3 regions of the Ferdinandcohnia sp. GQ5 genome follow, and region 3 is predicted to be linked to each of the others. Evidence: riboswitches for the same ligand, from Rfam matches in the RefSeq annotation. Region 3 holds a riboswitch; each other region holds the start of a gene.

What was found. Region 3 has a riboswitch for thiamine pyrophosphate ahead of thiT (energy-coupled thiamine transporter ThiT). Riboswitches for the same ligand answer to the same signal wherever they lie in the genome.
Region 1: another riboswitch for thiamine pyrophosphate. It lies ahead of thiC (phosphomethylpyrimidine synthase ThiC); the one in region 3 lies ahead of thiT (energy-coupled thiamine transporter ThiT).
Region 2: another riboswitch for thiamine pyrophosphate. It lies ahead of thiM (hydroxyethylthiazole kinase); the one in region 3 lies ahead of thiT (energy-coupled thiamine transporter ThiT).

What each region holds. Positions count from the first base shown of each region.
Region 1 is NZ_JCAXEW010000002.1:237,454-240,739, reverse strand. It holds gene AC6CHV_RS03170 (endospore germination permease) at 1-939, shown strand, start outside; TPP riboswitch at 1,390-1,504, shown strand; gene thiC (phosphomethylpyrimidine synthase ThiC) at 1,645-3,286, shown strand, end outside.
Region 2 is NZ_JCAXEW010000011.1:120,052-123,337, forward strand. It holds gene AC6CHV_RS14830 (helix-turn-helix transcriptional regulator) at 1-196, opposite strand, end outside; gene AC6CHV_RS14835 (YetF domain-containing protein) at 365-1,063, shown strand; TPP riboswitch at 1,134-1,243, shown strand; gene thiM (hydroxyethylthiazole kinase) at 1,304-2,128, shown strand; gene thiE (thiamine phosphate synthase) at 2,115-2,762, shown strand; gene thiD (bifunctional hydroxymethylpyrimidine kinase/phosphomethylpyrimidine kinase) at 2,762-3,286, shown strand, end outside.
Region 3 is NZ_JCAXEW010000014.1:147,279-150,564, reverse strand. It holds gene rpsF (30S ribosomal protein S6) at 57-344, shown strand; gene ssb (single-stranded DNA-binding protein) at 398-964, shown strand; gene rpsR (30S ribosomal protein S18) at 1,011-1,250, shown strand; gene thiT (energy-coupled thiamine transporter ThiT) at 1,313-1,894, opposite strand; TPP riboswitch at 1,968-2,069, opposite strand; gene AC6CHV_RS17430 (YybS family protein) at 2,358-3,286, shown strand, end outside.

The sequences.
Region 1 (3,286 bases), on a different contig from region 3:
GCTGGAAAACTAAGTCTTCTCTATCCTAACCAAACATTCATTCAGTTTAGTCAAAGCATATTAGGGAAATGGTTAGGGAGAATAATAGTAATTCCATATTTTATCCATTGGCTTTCTGTAATAGGAGTTATTTTTCGTCAATCATCTGAAATTATCCAAATGACTTTATTTACGAAAACCCCGTTGTTTATTTTAATTGTACTTTTATTACTTTTAGTAATTTATGTGAATTACATAGGGGGGATTGAAGGCATTGGCCGGTGTAGTGAAATCATGGGCCCTTTGATATTTGTAATGGTTATTATTACTCTGTTGCTTAATTTTAATAATATAGAATGGGATAAGATTCTACCTGTTTATACTGACTCAGGACTAAAATCGATTTTACAAGGAGCTTTAACGCCTGTATCGTTTTATGGTGAGTCGGTTTTAATAATGATGCTACTCTCTTTTACAGAAGAACCGAAAAAAGGAGTAACATGGGCTGTATGGGGTGTAGGAGTTGTAGCTATTTTAGTGACTATTTCAACGCTAGAAATTCTAATGGTATTTGGAGCAGATTTGTCTTCAAGACTATGGTATCCATTTTTTGAGATGGCGAGATATATATCGCTTATGCAATTCATACAAAATTTAGAAATAATTGTGACTGTTATATGGATCTTCAGTATATTTATAAAATTGTCCATTTACCTATTCGTATCTAGTTATGGTATAGCACAATGGCTAAATATAAAGGATTGGCGAAAGGTTATTTGGTTTGTAGCAATAGCTTCAATAGTACTTTCTTTGATTTATCCTAATAATAATGCAGCTTCAGTTTCTTATCTTGAAAAATATTGGCTTCCATTTGTTCTCCCCATAAATATGATAGGTATTCCCTTGCTCCTTTGGGGAATTGGAGTTATTCGTAAAAATTCAAAACAAATTGATGAGTAATAATACAAGCAAGTGTAAAATTGGCCCCATCTGCTAAACAGGTGGGACCTATTTTACGCTTACTTATAAATCTACGTCCAGGAGATTCTTGTAGCTTTCTTTTTCTACTCATAATGAATAGTCAATGCTTTTCTTTCCTTATCAGCTGCCCAAATTAACTTTTCTTTATTTTCATTTGAAGTAACTAAAATAAAATTCCATGGTTGCATAAACCCTAATTAGGGAGCATGATGCGCAGCATTTAGTATTTTATGTATTATATTTTCTTTTCTGGGATAGGACAAAAATCTCGGGATGTCTTTTCTAAGATAAATGACCTTATATACTTCTTTTTCTTCCTAAGCAAACCTATTGCTGTCCGTCTCTAAACCAAATGGTTTTTATTTTTATATTTATTTATTGCTACTTTTATTTTACTTAAATCTCATGTATACTAATACAAAATTGAATAGAAATAACTAGGGGAGTCCAATAAGTTGGGCTGAGAGGGAAACACGTTGAAGTTTCTTGACCCTTTGGACCTGATCTAGATAATACTAGCGTGGGGAAGTTAGAAAAAATAATTCATGTATTGAATAAACTTCTACATACAAAGCCGGTCCATCCTTTTTGGATTCGGCTTTTTTTATTTAATTCATTTCTTTAATTCCGCTTTTATTGTCTAGAGCTCGTCCTTTAATTTAAAAAATGGGAGAGATTTACTCTATGTCAACAACTTCTTTAAACGAAAAAAACATTTCCATCATGTCTAGTTTTTCAGGTAGTAAAAAAGTTTATGTTGAAGGCTCAAGACCTGATATCAAGGTACCAATGCGTGAAATTAAACTAAGTCCTACAACGGGCGCCTTTGGTGAAGAAGAAAATCAACCAGTTCGTGTCTATGATACAAGCGGACCTTATACGGATGCTAATTATTCAGCTGATATTACAAAAGGTCTGCCTCCTCTTCGAAGCACATGGATCCATGAACGAGGAGATGTTGAGGAATATGAAGGAAGAAAAGTTAAGGCTACAGACAATGGATATAAGGACGAGAATGACCCACGTGCTAAAAATAATGTGTTCCCAGGTTTAAAGCGTAAACCATTACGTGCCAAAAAAGGTAGAAATGTCACACAGCTTCATTATGCAAGGAAGGGCATCATCACTCCTGAGATGGAATTTATCGCATTAAGGGAAAATATGAAACCTGAATTTGTGCGTGAAGAAGTTGCAAGAGGTCGAGCAATAATCCCTTCTAATATCAATCATCTAGAGGCAGAGCCTATGATTATAGGACGTAATTTCCATGTTAAAATCAATGCAAATATTGGGAATTCTGCTGTTTCATCCTCCATCGAAGAAGAGGTCGAAAAAATGACATGGGCTACACGATGGGGTGCTGATACTATTATGGACCTATCAACAGGGAAAAACATTCATACAACAAGGGAATGGATTATTCGCAATTCAGCTGTTCCTGTAGGAACCGTTCCTATCTACCAAGCACTTGAAAAGGTAAATGGTGTTGCCGAAGACCTTACTTGGGAGGTTTACCGTGATACTTTGATTGAGCAAGCCGAGCAAGGCGTGGATTACTTCACCATTCATGCTGGTGTTCTTTTGCGATATGTCCCGTTAACAGCCAAACGTTTAACAGGTATTGTATCCCGGGGTGGATCTATTATGGCACAATGGTGTCTTCACCACCACAAAGAAAACTTTTTATATACTCATTTTGATGAAATCTGTGAAATCATGAAAACTTATGATGTTGCATTCTCTTTAGGAGATGGTCTACGTCCTGGTTCAATTGCTGATGCTAATGATGAAGCGCAATTTGCGGAATTAGAAACTCTTGGAGAACTAACAAAAATTGCTTGGGAGCATGATGTACAGGTAATGGTTGAAGGTCCTGGTCACGTACCAATGCACCTTATTAAAGAAAACATGGACAAACAACTTGAGGTTTGTAAGGAAGCTCCGTTCTATACTCTAGGTCCACTTACAACTGATATAGCCCCTGGCTATGATCATATTACTTCTGCAATAGGCGCAGCCATGATTGGTTGGTTTGGTACGGCTATGCTATGTTATGTTACACCAAAAGAACACTTAGGTTTACCAAACCGAGATGATGTACGTGAAGGTGTTATAACTTATAAAATAGCTGCCCATGCTGCTGATTTAGCGAAAGGGCATCCAGGCGCGCACAAAAGAGATGATGCCTTATCAAAAGCCCGTTTTGAATTCAGATGGAAAGATCAGTTTAATTTATCATTGGATCCTGAACGCGCTTTAGAATATCATGATGAAACGTTACCTGCAGAAGGTGCAAAAACAGCCCATTTCTGCTCAATGTGTGGAC
Region 2 (3,286 bases), on a different contig from region 3:
TGCTTGTCACTAGTTCCTGTTTTTCCAGCCGACGAAGCAGTGGATATAACGTACTTTGCTCAATGTTGATACCTGACCCCTCTAATAACTGGACTAGGGAATAGCCATATTGTGGGGTTCGTAATTGACTCAAAACCGCTAGTGTCAACGTTCCTCTTCTTAGTTCAGTTATTAATGAGTTAAATAAATCACTCATTTACCCACCTCATTTTTATTACTATATGACATACAGTATTTGATTTATACTATGTATCGTACACTATTGTTGTGAAGAAAACAATTCTTTTTTTAAAATTGGGTGAATTAATTAAATCGCTTTATTAGGGATAAAATAAATCTCAACAAACTAAAAAGGAGTTTTATGATGGCTGCTTCACAGCTCTTACTAAGGATCGCTATTGCTTTTGTTGTGTTATTTGTACTTGCAAGAATAATGGGAAGAAAAGAAATCAGTCAAATGACATTTTTTAATTTTGTTTCTGCCATTGCTATAGGCTCTATTGCCGCAAATTTTGCAATGAATTCAAATGTAAGTATAGTAAATGGGGTACTAGCGTTAATAGGCTGGACTGTTTTTACATTAGCGATTGCTTTTATTGATATAAAGTCGAAAAAAGCAAGGAAAGTAACAACAGGGGAACCGATCATTGTGATAAAAGAAGGAAAGGTTATGGAGAATTCACTTCGTTCAACACGACTAGATATGGATACCCTTAATTCAATATTAAGACAAAAAGGGTACTTTTCTATTAAAGATGTACAGTATGCCATCTTTGAAACTAGTGGCCAACTTTCGGTGATGCCATACGAACATAAAATGCCTTACACAAAAGAGGATGCCAGTGTTAAGAGTAATCCCTATATATATCCAACCTCGACCGAGGTCATCTCAGACGGTGTAATTAATAACATGAATCTTTCTAGATTAAATTTAGATACAAACTGGCTAAACCAACAATTAAAAAATGCTGGGGTGACGGATGCATCTGAGGTCTTTTATGCAGAGGTACAAAAAGATGGGACACTATACATTGACAACATAGACGACAATATGATGCATTAAGCCTCCGGAAAAATGTATAGGACTTAAAAAGAATGACAGCACAGATTCGTATGCTATAATAGAATCAAATTGAATAGTGCAGGGGAGCTCACACTTGTGGGCTGAGAGTAAGCAAAATGTAGCTTTGACCCTTTACCTGATTTGGATAATGCCAACGTAGGGAATGTGTGTAAGTATGACGATTCATGCGGTATATCTGTTTCAGGTATACCGCATTTTTTATTTGAATGGAGGATTACCATGTTTGAGCAAATCTTAAAAAACGTTAGACAAAAAACACCGCTCGTCCATAATATTACAAACTATGTGACGGTTAATGATGTTGCAAATATTGTCCTTGCTTGTGGAGGTTCACCAATTATGGCGGACGATCCAAAAGAAGTGGTGGATATTACAAGTATTTGCAATGCGCTTGTGATTAATATCGGTACATTAAATGAGAGAACGATAGAATCTATGATTTTAGCAGGGAAGGCAGCAAACAAACTAGGACATCCTGTTGTTTTGGATCCAGTTGGAGCAGGGGCGTCCAGCCTAAGAACTAATACTGTTTATCAGCTTTTAGATGAGATACGATTTGCTGTTATCAGAGGGAACCTATCAGAAATAAAAACGGTGCATGCAGGCAGTGGAAATACCAAAGGTGTGGACGCAGCTGCAGAAGACGTCATCAATGAAGGTAATCTCGAAGAAATGATTCAGTTTGCTAAACAGGTAAGTAAACAAACAGGTGCAGTCATTGTAATCACAGGTGCTATAGATATCGTTGCGAACACGAACGAAGCATTTGCAATCAGAAATGGCCATCCGTTGATGTCGAAAATTACAGGGACAGGCTGTATGCTTACTTCTGTTGTAGCTGCTTATTGTGGAGCGAATCCTAGTGAAATTTTAAAGAGTACAGCCGCAGCAGTGAGCGCAATGGGATATTGCGGTGAATTAGCTCATCAAAAAGTAGAAGAAATGGATGCAGGAACTTCATCATTCCGTATGTACTTGATTGATGCGATGAGTAAACTAAATTTTTTGCAACTGCAAGGTGGTATGAACATTGAAAATCGATAAAAAATTTATGCAACTATATGCAGTAACAGACCGTGCCTGGACAGGCAGCCAAACCTTAGTGGAACAAGTCGAAGCAGCGTTAAAAGGTGGTATTACATTCCTTCAACTAAGAGAAAAGAATCTTGGGTATGATGATTTTTTACAAGAAGCTATTGAACTTAAAATGTTAACGGCTTTTTATGATATTCCTTTTGTTATTAACGATAATGTTGAAATTGCGCTAGCTTGTGATGCAGATGGTGTGCATGTTGGTCAAGAGGATATGCGGGTTGAAAAAGTACGTGAAATGATTGGCACGGATAAAATTCTAGGCGTGTCGGCTCAAAATGTAGAACAAGCTATTGCTGCTGAGAAAGCTGGTGCAGATTATCTTGGTATTGGTTCGGTATTCCCAACAGGTACAAAAAAAGACGCGAAACCAATGACATTCGAAACCGTGCAAGAAATTTGTAAGAGTGTTTCGATTCCCATCGTTGCAATTGGTGGGATTAATAAAACAAATATTTTAGAGTTAGTTGGAAGTGGGGTAGACGGTGTTGCGGTTGTATCGGCAATCTTTGCACAGTCCGATATCACAGCCGCTACAAAGGAGTTAAATAAGCTTTCAGCAACGATGGTAGGGAGTGGAAAATAATGAAAAAGGTATTGACGATTGCAGGATCTGATTGTAGTGGAGGAGCTGGAATTCAGGCAGATATTAAAACAATTACAGCCCATAATATGTATGCAATGAGTGCAATCACAGCTCTTACTGCTCAAAATACAACTGGCGTATACGGGGTTCTCGATTCGACTCCTGAATTTGTCGGGCAACAGCTGGATTGCATCATGACTGATATTTTTCCTGATAGTGTAAAGATCGGCATGGTGTCATCTCCTGAAATCATCCATAAAATCGTGGAAAAACTAGAAGAATATAAGCCTTCAAATATAGTAGTGGATCCAGTCATGATATCAACTAGTGGGAGTAGACTTTTGAGTGAATCGGCAATGGACGCCTTGATTAGTCAATTAATTCCGCTTGCTACTATTATTACACCCAATATTCATGAGGCTGAGGCGCTTGGTGGGATGGAGATTACCACGAAGGAAGACATGCAAGTGGCTGCCCAAAAATTGTCCGAAACCTATAAAGGGGCCATTTTGATTAAAGGTGGA
Region 3 (3,286 bases):
TGCTCCTTGCCCTTTTTAGGTAAAAGGGCCGTTAGTCCAAAAGGAGGTGTAACGTGATGAGAAAATACGAAGTTATGTATATCATCCGTCCAAACATTGATGATGAAGCGAAAAAGGCTTTAGTTGAGCGTTTTAATGGCGTTTTAACTGACAATGGTGCGGAGATTACAAACGTAAAAGAATGGGGTAAGCGCCGTTTAGCATATGAAATCAATGATTTCCGCGATGGTTACTACATGATTCTTAACGTAATGTCAAACGCTGAAGCAGTAAACGAATTCGATCGTTTAGCGAAGATCAACGAAGACATTATCCGTCATATCGTTGTTAAAGAAGAAGCATAAGAATTTATTAGAGTATAGGCTCTGTTTGAATATCCTGTTAGGAGATGGTTCTGATGATGAATCGCGTAGTTCTTGTAGGGAGACTTACAAAAGACCCTGAATTACGATATACACCAAGTGGAGTTGCGGTAGCAACCTTCACGCTCGCAGTGAATCGAGCATTTACGAATCAGTCAGGTGAACGTGAAGCTGACTTCATTAATTGCGTTGTATGGCGCCGACCAGCTGAGAATGTTGCAAACTTCTTGAAGAAGGGCAGCTTAGCAGGCGTTGATGGTCGTCTTCAAACAAGAAATTATGAAGGCCAGGATGGCAAACGCGTATATGTTACTGAGGTTGTAGCAGAAAGTGTTCAATTCCTTGAACCAAGAAATGCAAATGACCAACAGCGTAGCGGTGGAGGTAACTTTGGCGGTGGCTATGGCGGTAATCAAGGCAGCTATGGTGGCAATCAAGGTGGTTTTGGCGGTAACCAAGGTAACCAAGGCCAAGGCGGCTATTCTCCATTTGGACAGAATCAGAACCCAAATCAAAACCAAGGACCTACAAGAGTAGACCAAGATCCATTTGCAAATGATGGACAACCTATCGATATTTCAGATGATGATCTTCCATTCTAACTTGTAAGTCAATCATATAATCAACACTTAAAAGGAGGGAAAATCAATGGCAGGCGGACGTAAAGGTGGACGTGCAAAGCGTCGTAAAGTGTGTTACTTCACAGCTAATGGAATTACACACATCGACTATAAAGAAGTAGATTTACTTAAAAAATTCGTTTCTGAACGTGGTAAAATTTTACCTCGTCGTGTAACAGGTACAAGCGCAAAATACCAACGTAAATTAACAGTTGCTATTAAACGTGCTCGTCAAATGGCATTATTACCATATGTATCTGGTGAATAATAAAGAAAAGCGATGATCGCCTAATGCGGTCATCGCTTTTTTGTTGTTTATTTAGAGAACGATTAGAATCGTTTCTGTACTTCCTGTTTAAGTACGAAGAAACGGGGTGAAGAAAGAATCAATAAGGTCATGATAATGGAACAGAAGATGAATGCACCTAAAAAAGTGATACCGTTAGCTGTAAGAGAAAACCATACTGCTTCAAAGCCTTTGAGTTGTTCAGCGAAGAATACAAAACCTGATACGAAATGCCAAAAGTAGCGAGCAAGGCTTCCAATGAAAATGGCACTAATGATTAAAGCTAATGATTTACCTTTGTTACCAGTTCGTAAGCTTTCTTGAACGCCGTTTCTAAATAAACCAGCAAACCCAATGAAAGAAAAAGCTAAGAAATAATCGATGGCTCCTTGAACTGGATGGATAATCCAGGGATCAAAGATCACTTGCAGAAGTCCCCATAAAAAACCGGAAAGGAAACCAATTTTAAGTCCCCATCTAAGTGCGACAATGAATATAGGGATCATCGCGAATGATATAGAGATGGAAGGACCAATTTTTATTGATGGCACAAACATATCTAGTGCTAGCGCTAATACGGCAAAAATCGCCGCTTCAATCATGGACTGCAACCTAGTATTTCTCATAAAAAAACCCCCTTGAAGTGTGTAATGAACAAAACGCACCCCAAAGGAGAACAACTTTAATAAAAGGATAAGTTCTCATAAATCTCCACATTCCTACGCTAGCATTAACTAACAGGTTCGAAGGGTCTGAACGTTTAACGTTCACTCTCAGCAAATTGCTCCCCTTGTGGTTACGTTTATTAATTAATTACTATCATAATAGAAATTAGGGAAAAGTAAAACAAAAAGTTTCGTCACAGTGGAACTTCAACTAAAGACTGCCGTGTTCTATGTCAAAGCCGAAGTCAACAAATCCAATGGAAGTACAAAAGTTGAAGACTTCCTAGTAAATCTTTAAAATAGAAAGTGGTTATAAAACATGCACTTTTTTTGATGTCAAGTTCCATACGCCATTGGCTTGAGGGGTCCAAGCGCCAGGCACTTTTCTTCAGAAGGTGTGTTGCAAATAAGTTGAGGTGAAAAGGTGAAAAATACAAAATTATTAACAGAAGGTGCCATGCTTTTAGCAGTATACAGTGTACTGTTACTTGTCAGTCTATATCTCCCGCTACTTGGAACGGTACTTTCATTCCTTTTGCCCATTCCATTTATTCTGTTTACAGTGAAGTATAAAGTAAAGCAGTCATTGTTATTTTTACTTATCGCTTTTTTCCTCTCAGGACTATTAGGTTCTGTAATGGGGATTATACTTACGATAATGTTTGGTGTTACAGGGATTTTATTGGGTGAAATGATCAACAGAGGAAGAAGTGGAATCGAACTTTTCTTAGGCGCATGTTTGTCCTACTTGTTTTCCATTGTGCTGATGTTTGTCACGGTTAACCTTGTTTTACAAGTGAATGTTACTGAAGTGCTTAAAGAAAGTACACAAGAATCTTTTGCCATGGCTGAGAGTATAATGAGGGCAACAGGGGGAGAAATGAATACAGAAGCCATTAAACAGCTAGAAGAGTCAGTAGAAATGATGCAATACATGATTCCAAGTATGTTTGTTTTTCTTGCGATGTTTTTGGCTTTTATAACAGTTGTGGCCATTAAACCTATTCTGGTAAGGCTTCGGGTAAAAATAAATCCTTTCCCGCCATTTCGTGAGATTAATTTTCCAAAGAGTGTCTTATGGTATTACTTATTGATTTTACTTTTGAGCTTTGTTGAGATGGAAAAGGGTACATTTGGATATACTGCCTTTTTAAATTTCTTTTTTATTATGCAGTTGCTAATGGTCATTCAAGGCTTGTCATTTATTTATTATTACTGTTATCAAAAAAGAATTCCAAAGGTCGTACCGATTGTTCTAACGATCTTAACACCAATTCTCCTTTATATTATTCGAATCTTAGGTATAATTGACTTAGGATTCCAACTGCGAAATCGAATTAGTAAAAAGAAGTA